3 regions of the Bacillus sp. NPDC094077 genome follow, and region 1 is predicted to be linked to each of the others. Evidence: predicted binding sites of a transcription regulator. Region 1 holds the regulator's gene; each other region holds the start of a gene.
The links. Region 1 encodes NrdR, which represses ribonucleotide reductase genes. Its sites were predicted from a motif close to AACACNATATATNGTGTT; they were not measured.
Positions count from the first base shown of each region.

Region 2: the regulator NrdR is predicted to act here: its motif matches at 1,975-1,992, upstream of ACQKNR_RS00510 (anaerobic ribonucleoside triphosphate reductase).
Region 3: the regulator NrdR is predicted to act here: its motif matches at 1,677-1,694, upstream of nrdI (class Ib ribonucleoside-diphosphate reductase assembly flavoprotein NrdI).

Region 1 is NZ_JBNNUF010000005.1:261,562-264,847, forward strand. Features, by position in the region: gene ACQKNR_RS15520 (glyceraldehyde-3-phosphate dehydrogenase) at 1-551, shown strand, start outside; gene speD (adenosylmethionine decarboxylase) at 939-1,322, shown strand; gene nrdR (transcriptional regulator NrdR) at 1,628-2,089, shown strand; gene ACQKNR_RS15535 (replication initiation and membrane attachment family protein) at 2,384-3,286, shown strand, end outside.
Region 2 is NZ_JBNNUF010000001.1:111,394-114,679, forward strand. Features, by position in the region: gene nrdG (anaerobic ribonucleoside-triphosphate reductase activating protein) at 1-79, opposite strand, end outside; gene ACQKNR_RS00510 (anaerobic ribonucleoside triphosphate reductase) at 76-1,932, opposite strand; gene plsY (glycerol-3-phosphate 1-O-acyltransferase PlsY) at 2,158-2,754, shown strand; gene ACQKNR_RS00520 (HesB/YadR/YfhF family protein) at 2,863-3,153, shown strand; gene ACQKNR_RS00525 (acyl-CoA thioesterase) at 3,181-3,286, opposite strand, start outside.
Region 3 is NZ_JBNNUF010000003.1:310,016-313,301, forward strand. Features, by position in the region: gene ACQKNR_RS10285 (GNAT family N-acetyltransferase) at 1-484, opposite strand, end outside; gene ACQKNR_RS10290 (hypothetical protein) at 730-924, shown strand; gene ACQKNR_RS10295 (hypothetical protein) at 950-1,267, shown strand; gene nrdI (class Ib ribonucleoside-diphosphate reductase assembly flavoprotein NrdI) at 1,743-2,102, shown strand; gene nrdE (class 1b ribonucleoside-diphosphate reductase subunit alpha) at 2,089-3,286, shown strand, end outside.

The DNA.
Region 1 (3,286 bases):
TAAAGGTGTTAGATGAGCAGTTCGGAATTGAAAACGGTTTAATGACAACTGTTCACGCTTATACAAATGACCAAAAAAATATTGATAACCCACATAAAGATTTAAGAAGAGCACGTGCTTGTGGACAGTCGATCATTCCGACAACGACAGGTGCTGCGAAAGCGCTAGCAAAAGTTCTTCCGCACCTAAATGGAAAACTTCATGGTATGGCACTTCGTGTACCAACACCAAACGTGTCTCTTGTTGACTTAGTAGTAGATGTAAAACGTGATGTAACAGTTGAAGCAATTAATGAAGCATTCAAAACTGTTGCAAACGGTGCGTTAAAAGGTATTGTAGAATTTAGCGAAGAGCCATTAGTGTCTATCGACTTTAATACAAATACACACTCAGCTATCATTGATGGTTTATCTACAATGGTAATGGGAGATCGTAAAGTGAAAGTACTTGCTTGGTATGATAACGAGTGGGGCTACTCTCGTCGTGTTGTAGATCTTGTAACGTTAGTTGTTGGTGAATTAGCAAAACAAGAAAATGTGCAACATATTTAAGTGAATAAGGGAGAGGGCAAGTGAATATTTGCCCTCTTTTTTTATTTTTTTCTGAAAAAGGAAAAAATTATATGAGTATATTTTAAAAAGTGGACATACCACGAAACGTTGGGATTACTGCATTCGTGAATCATTTATTTTTTTTAGGGAAAAGTAAAGAGGAAAATATGACAGAAAATCGAAAAAACTGTTGTTGCAAAATGAAAATAAACAAAGTATACTAACACTCGTAAACTTAAGAGCTGAGGTACGTAGTCACTACTTAAAGGGTTAGGACCTCTCTGGACTAACTTTCCCCCGTGGTAGTGGAGCAAGCCAAATTGCAAATTAGTTTTCAATTCGAACAGTTAGATTAAATTTACAAGGGGGAACTGTAGAATGGATACTATGGATACGATGGGTCGTCACGTGATCGCTGAACTTTGGGATTGCGATTTCGACAAGCTTAATGACATGCCGTATATTGAACAATTATTTGTGGATGCAGCACTAAGAGCTGGTGCTGAAGTACGTGAGGTTGCTTTTCATAAATTTGCACCACAAGGTGTAAGTGGAGTAGTAATTATCTCGGAATCACATTTAACAATTCATAGCTTTCCGGAGCACGGTTACGCAAGTATTGATGTTTATACTTGTGGGGATCGTATTGATCCAAATGTTGCTGCAGAATATATTGCAGAAGGTTTAAACGCGAAAACGCGTGAGAGCATCGAGCTTCCTCGAGGCACTGGTAGCTTCGAAATTAAGCAGAGAGAAACAAAAGCTCTTTAAAAAAGAACATAATTGATTTAAAATGTAAAGAGGTGTATAATGCACCTCTTTTTTAGTTTATAAAAAAGGAAAAATCTAAAGTACTCATTAGTTGGATGAAGTGTGCCCTTACAGGTAAGTTAGCGCTTCACCTATCATTTTATTTGAAGATATGGCAGCTGGTTACTAGGGTATGATAAAACGAGATGGTGCGTGTAAATTCAAAGTGGTAAGAGCGTTAGAATGAGTTATATAATATTGTATATATATTTTTACGTGAAGTGAGTAGAGAAAAATAAAGATTAAATTGTAAAGGAGTGAATGAATTGCGTTGTCCATCCTGTTCTCATAATGGCACAAGAGTGTTAGATTCGCGTCCGGTAGATGAAGGGCGTTCTATTCGAAGAAGGAGAGAGTGTGAAAGTTGTTTAAGTCGCTTTACGACATTTGAAAGAGTAGAAGAGTCACCTCTTATCGTTGTTAAAAAAGAAGGTACGCGAGAAGAGTTTAATAAAGAAAAGATTTTACGCGGTTTAATTAAAGCGTGTGAAAAAAGACCCGTATCTTTAAGACAATTAGAGGAAGTAACACAAAGTGTGGAACGTGAACTACGTAATTTAGGTATATCAGAAGTGAAAAGTGATATGATTGGTGAAATTGTTATGGAAGAACTTCGTGATATTGATGATGTTGCTTACGTGCGTTTTGCTTCTGTATATCGTCAATTTAAAGATTTAAATGTATTTATTGAAGAATTAAAAGATATACTGCAAAAAGAAAGAGAGTAGAAGCTATATTTTATCCCGCTATTTGCGGGCAGTAAGACTCTCGCCTCAAACTTCGGCGAATGCGAGGAAGTTAGGTGGGAGATAACTGCCCGATTGGTTCAACTAATAATCAGTGGAGGATGGACAAAATCCCCACTGATTAAAGTTTCACTTTATTCTCTTTACATACTGTAAATAATGAGATAAGAGAGCTAGAAGCGTAAGCTAATAGCTCTTTTTCACTAATAAATTATATAATGAAGATAGGACGAATGAATTAGAGGATAGATTGGATGAGAGAAAGGAAAAGCAAGAATGGAAAAACAGTCATGGATGGAGCTATTGCCGATTGATCGTTATAAAGTAAGTGCGAAAGGACTACTACATAATTATGACCGAAAAGTGTTAACGATGTTGTATCAACCGTTAATAGGTAGTAGAGCTTTTAGCTTATACATGACACTATGGGGGGAGTTAGAGCAAGATCGTGTCTTTGGAAAAGAAAATACGCATCATTCCCTTATGGTGACCATGCAAATGCAGCTTCCAGAAATATATGAGGAACGAGTAAAGTTAGAAGCAATTGGGCTTTTGAAGGTATATATTAAGAAAGAAAAAGATATTCGAATGTTTATATACGAATTGCAACCACCTTTATCTCCAAAGCAGTTTTTTGATGATATTGTTTTAAGTATCTTTTTATACAATCGATTGAGTCGGACAAAATATAATCAAGTAAAGCAATATTTCTTAGAAGAAGAATTTGATTTTGCTTCTTATGAAAATATTACGCGTTCTTTCAATGATGTATTTGATTCGTTTAATCCAGGCCAGCTTGAACATGCGCAAGAAGACCTTCGTATCCCGAAAACGACAACTATGCCAAATAATGAGAAGGGAGACGTTCCGAAAGTTTGGAACGATTTCTTTGACTTCTCCTTATTTGTAGATGGATTGTCCGCCCTCGTTCCTAAGAAGGCAATTACAGATCAAGTGCGAGAATGTGTCATTACACTCGCTTACGTGTATGGTGTAGATGTGTTATCGATGCAAAATATCGTTCTTGGTGCGGTGACGGAGATGCAGACCATTGATATAGAAAGGCTTAGAAAAGGAGCGCGCGATTGGTATCAATTTGAAAACGGTCAAGCGTTACCTGTTTTAAGCGAAAGAGTACAGCCTCACGCTGCGCGTACGATGAAAGAGAAAGAGCCTTCA
Region 2 (3,286 bases), on a different contig from region 1:
GACAGCCCGCAAAAAACACGACTGTCCGCAACCCTTCTCCATCTACTACGCTATCATGAATAATGTTCATAACTTTCATTTATGCTTCACCCGATCCATCTCTTCACTACGTTTCGCACTATTCCATTTCGACATATCTCCTACAAGATAGCCTGTTATACGGCGTATTCTCTCTATATTCCCTTCGTCTTCATTTCCGCAGCTTGGACATTCATTTCCAATAACTCCGTGATAACTGCAGCATTTACAACGATCAACAGGATGATTAATTGAACCGTACCCAACGCCATGCTCTGCCATCGCTTGTACAATTTGTTTTAACGCCTTTTGATTATGCATCGCTGCTCCGTCTAGTTCAATATACGTAATATGCCCTCCATTACATAGAGCATGGAAAGGTCCTTCTAAACGAATTTTATTTATCGCTTGAATGTTATAATAAACCGGCACATGGAATGAATTCGTATAGTAATTATGGTTCGTTATACCGCTAATTTCACCAAATTCTCCTCTGTCTTTTTTCACAAACTTACCTGATAAGCCTTCGGCAGGCGTTGCAATTATTGAGAAATTCAGTTGGTGTTCTTCTGTCGCCTTATCCATTCTCTCCCTCATAAAGGAAATGATTTCATATCCAAGTTTCCATGATTCCTCATCTTCTCCATGATGCTTTCCTGTTAAAGCTACTAAACATTCCGCAAGACCGATAAAACCAATACTTAACGTCCCTTGCTTTAAAATAGGGGCTACCAAATCTTCAGGCTGTAACTTTTCGCCACCACGCCATACACCTTGTGAATATAAAAACCGAAAATCTCTCGCTCGCTTCGTACATTGATACGCGAATCTCTCTAATAATTGCTTAATTCCTAGATCTAAGTAATAATTTAGCGCTTCAAAAAACGCTTCTTTCGATCCACTAATCAGCCCTAATTTCACTAAATTAATAGAAGTAAACGACAGATTACCTCTTCCTATTGCTGTTTCTTCTCCATGTATATTAGACATAACACGGGTACGACATCCCATGTAACATACTTCACTTTCAGGTCGCCCATCATAATGCACTGCATTAAATGGAGCATCTAAAAATGAAAAGTTAGGGAATAATCGCTCTGCTGTTGTCTCTAATGCTAATTCAAACAAATCGTAGTTTGGATCACATTCTTCAAAATTCACACCTTTTTTCATTTTAAAAATTTGAATAGGGAAAATCGGTGTTTCTCCTTTTCCAAGTCCTGCTTGCGTCGCTTTTAAAAGTTGTTTAATTAAAAGTCTACCCTCTTTCGATGTGTCTGTTCCGTAATTAATAGAAATAAACGGTACTTGTCCCCCGCCTCTACTATGCATACTATTCGAATTATGAATGAAAGCTTCACACGCTTGATACGTATCATTCTCTGTTTCTTTCCATGCGAATTCCTCTATTTGTTCTTTCGTAAGCGGATATGACTGTAATCGTTTTTTATGTCTCTCTACTGTTTTTCTCACATAGGGAGCTAAATCAATATCAAAGAGTGCAAACGATTGACCACCGTGTTGCATATTTTGATTCGCTTGAAAAATAATAGAAGAAAGAGCCAATGCACTTTTAATGTCTTGCGGTTGTCTCATATGTCCATGTCCAGTATGAAAACCGTTAGCAAGCATTTGCGCTAAAGGAATTTGCGAACAAGTCGTCGTTCCCGTCGCATAAAAATCTAAATCATGCGGATATAATATATTTTGATTTATGGCTTGTTTCACTTGATCTGATAATAAATTTTCAACTGCATAATATTTCGCACTCTCAGATGCGAACGTTCCCATTACGCCCATTGGAGAGCGGCCATCTACATTTGCATTCTCTTGCATTAAATCTTGTTCATTGCCGTGGACAATTGTCTCAAACACTTTCATTAATTCTTCTCCACGTATATTTCGTTGTAACATTTATAACCCTCCATCAATATGTTGTTATCTTTTGATTAAAATGTTACAACATATAGTCCTGCTGTTTCTGTGAGAAATGTAACATTCCTGTGAAATTTTTTTCACGAAATAATGAATTTTTCATTTACAAAAAAGAAATGTGCTCTTTACAAATGTATGGTACAATATACGGGAAAAACTCTTTTTACCCTTTATCAACACATTTGAATAAAGGAGACTGAACTTATGGCTACTACATATCTTTTATTTATCGTTGCCTACTTACTTGGCTCGATTCCATTTGCATTAGTCGTTGGAAAAATCGGTTATGGAATCGACATTCGTGAGCACGGAAGCGGTAATTTAGGCGGAACAAATACATTCCGAACGTTAGGGAAAAAAGCAGGTTTTATCGTTACAATTGCTGACATTTTAAAAGGTACATTAGCAACAGGTCTACCGATTATTTTCGGATTAGATATTCACCCGCTATGGTTCGGATTAGCAGCTGTTCTTGGACATGTATATCCGATTTTCGCGAAATTCCGTGGTGGTAAAGCAGTTGCAACTTCTGCTGGCGTGCTATTATGCTACTCACCGGTTGTTTTTGCAATATTAGCTGTTGTATTTTTCACCCTTTTATTTACAACAAGATACGTATCACTTTCTTCTATGGTAACAGCTGTCGTTGCTGTTATTGCAGCCATTGTTAGCGGGGATAAAATCTTCATTATTGCGATGTGTTTATTAGCAGGTATGGTTATTTATAAACACCGTGCGAATATCGGACGAATTATAAATAAAACTGAACCGAAAGCAAACTTTTCAAAAAAGCAAAAATAAGATCTTAACCCACATAACGCAAAAAGAAAACGTGAAGCATATTAATAGCGTCTTTTTGCGTTATTTTTTATACTAAAGAAAAAGCAACATAACTTGGAGGAACTATACATGAATCTTTCCGTAACAAAAGAAGCAGCACAATGGTATAAAGACGAATTAAACTTACAATCAGGCGATACACTACGCTTTTTCGTACAATACGGTGGTTGCAGTACTGTGCAAAAAGGACTTTCTTTAGGAATTCGTAAAGATGATCCTGCACATCCTGCTGTTCAAATTCAAGAAGAAGGTATTAACTTCTTTATTGAAGGCGATGATGAGTGGTTCTTCGATGGACATAATTTATTAGTTACACTTAACGCCGGTGATGATTTCCCTCAATTTAATTATGAAAAATAAAAAAACGTGGCTTCTGCCACGCTTTTTTTATTTCTTTTTAATTTCCTCATATTTCGCATACCACTCAGGATATAACTTTTTAAATGATACAGGACGGAATCCTTCTTTTTTCGCACAAATATTCGTTGTAGTT
Region 3 (3,286 bases), on a different contig from region 1:
TTTCATACAGTGAAAAAGCACGTTTGTTTTCTAAGTTAACAAGTAAGGCGATTTTTTCATGACCTTTTTCAGCAGCATGAAGTTCAGCTGCATCGATTAATTTAGAGCCAATGCCACGTCCACTGTACATATTTGAAACTGACAACGTGTCAATATAATACTCATCAAGTTCAGCTTCTTTTTCTAACGTAATGGATTCGTCTTCATGTAGTTCTCTTAAGTAGTGTACGATTGGTGCATCAAGTTGTTCAGCGTCACTACCGTGATAAACGACAATAACCCCAACTGCTTTTCCATCTTGTTCAGCTACTAAACAGTTTTCATAGCTCAATCGATTATTTTCTTTTGTGAACCATGTTTCAAGTCCAAGTAATACTTTTGCTTCAACTGTGCTACCAGTGATTTTTTCAGCAATTTCGTGCAGAGCGTTATACAATAAAGGGGCTATTGCCTTTGCATCTGTCTTTGTTGCTTTCCGAATCATAGTATCCCTCCTAGTTCTATTCGTATATTGTAACATAGTGGTATGGAACTTTGTATGATTGAATGTCGAAATGTTTGATATAGAGAAGTAGCTATGTTAGTATATGATATTTAGTGGACATATAGTAAAATAAAATTGTTTTACAAATAATGAATATGAAATTGGAGAATAGCAGCTGGATAATTTTACAGTTGTTGACCTATAGAATATACGATAAAATAAAATATTGCATAGAGGTGAAATACATGGATGAACAATTAGCAAATACAATTTTGGATCAGCTGAAAAATGGCGAGATAAAGGAGTATGTTGCAACGAAAGATGTATTTTATACGTTTAGGAAAGTTGTAGTAAGTCGAGAAGATTTTAAACATATTATTGGGAACGCACAGCGCGGCGGGCAAGTAATTTATACATATTCAGAAACGCCACGTTCATAAATAGAAGATAAAGGAGAGGAGAATTATGGGCGATTTTAAACAAGGCATTTTACCGCATTGGGATTATATGTGGAAAGATAGAGCTGGCAATAGATTTATGGGAATGGTTATGTATCCAGAGAAACGAAAATGTTCAACAAAAATGCTTCAGAAAATAAAAAGGGCGTATGAGCAAGCAGCAGAAATTAAAGTAACTGTACAAGTTCAAAATACATATCAGTACATAGAAGGAATGATCGTATACTTTGATGAAGAAGCTCCTGTATGTACAATGCTTGATAAAGATGAGAATCCACATCACATATTTGTAAAAGATATTTTGCGTATTGAGCACTCTGAATAAACTTTTCATAAATAAATTGAAATTCCATAATAATAATCTTTTTCTATAATAGTTATCTTTTAGTATGTAACGAGCAACGAAAGTATATGTATAATATTTAATAAAGTAAAATTGATAAATGTAATCGTTTGTTAGAACAGATTATCGTTTCATGTCTGTTCTTTTTTGCGTGATGCTGGAGAAATATATTCCTCCAGCATTTACCGTTTTATGACAAAAAATATTGTTAACTTTTTTTAAAATAAGGTTAAATTCGTTGACAACTTTTTTGAAAAGCACTTTATTGACATGAGTTTTAGAATGTTGTTTCATAGTCATTGTATTGAAAAAAAATGGCTATCATGTCGAAAAGTAAAAGTTAAAAAAAGAAAGAATTTATACATATATCTTGTGTCTTATTTTGAAACGTAATACAATATATAGAGAAATCGAGAGCGACATACAGAGAGTATAGATTGGAGAGGGAGGGTCGGAAATGTTAGTTGCATATGATTCTATGACAGGAAACGTGAAGCGTTTCATCCACAAATTAAATATGCCGGCCGTTCAAATTGATGAAGATCTAGTAATAGATGAAGATTTTATTCTTATTACGTATACAACAGGTTTTGGCAATGTACCAGAACGTGTTTTAGACTTTTTAGAGCGCAATAATGAAAAATTAAAAGGCGTATCTGCAAGCGGCAATCGTAACTGGGGAGACATGTTCGGTGCAAGTGCTGACAAAATTTCTGCTAAATATGAAGTGCCTATTGTATCAAAATTTGAGTTATCTGGAACAAATAACGATGTAGAATATTTTAAGGAAAGGGTGCGGGAGATTGCGACACATTGAACTGAATAATGAAATCACGCAAATGCAGGACGGTTTCTATCAGCTACATAAAGATAAAGAAGCATTAGAAGTCTTTATGGAAGAAGCTAGAGCGAATACCGTTCATTTTAATAGCGTGGCAGAGCGAATGGAGTATATGAAAGAACATGATTACTATTACAACGTTCTGGACGAGTATAGCTTGGAGGAAGTAGAAGGAGTATATAACATCGCTTATGGTGAAAACTTCGAGTTCCAATCTTATATGGCAGCATCTAAGTTCTACAAAGATTACGCGTTAAAAACAAATGATCAAAAACAATACTTAGAAAGCTATGAAGATCGTGTAGCAATTGTGTCATTATACTTAGGACGCGGTGATGTTGCGAAAGCAAAACAATTTGCAAGCATGATTGTCAAACAAAACTACCAACCAGCGACACCAACCTTTTTAAATGCGGGAAGAAGCAGAAGAGGAGAAATGGTGTCTTGTTTCTTGTTAGAGATGGATGATAGCTTAAATTCAATCGGCTTTAACATTAATACTGCAATGCAATTATCGAAAATTGGCGGGGGAGTAGCTTTAAACTTATCTAAGCTACGCGCACGCGGTGAGCAAATTAAAGGTATCGAAAATGCTGCAAGTGGAGTAGTACCTGTTATGAAATTGCTTGAAGATTCGTTTTCATATGCGAATCAACTTGGCCAACGAAAAGGTGCCGGCGCAGTATACTTAAACATTTTCCATTGGGATATTATTGAATTCCTTGATACAAAAAAAATAAATGCCGATGAAAAGAGCCGTATTCAGTCTCTATCAATCGGAATTATCGTCCCAAGTAAGTTCTTTGAGCTTGCTGAGAAAAACGAACCGTTCCATGTTTTTGCGCCTTATACAGTGTATAAGGAATACGGAAAGCATTTAGATGATATTGACATTGATGAAATGTACGATGAATTAATGAGCAATCCGAAAGTGAAGAAGAAGCCACTAGATATTAGTGCACGTGATATGCTTATTAAAATTGCTATGATCCAACTTGAGTCTGGCTACCCATACTTAATGTTTAAATCAAATGCAAATAATCAACATCCACTGAAGGATATTGGAACTGTGAAGATGTCGAACTTGTGTACAGAAATTTTCCAGCTTCAAGAAACTTCTGAAATAAACGATTACGGTACAGATGATATTATCCGCCGTG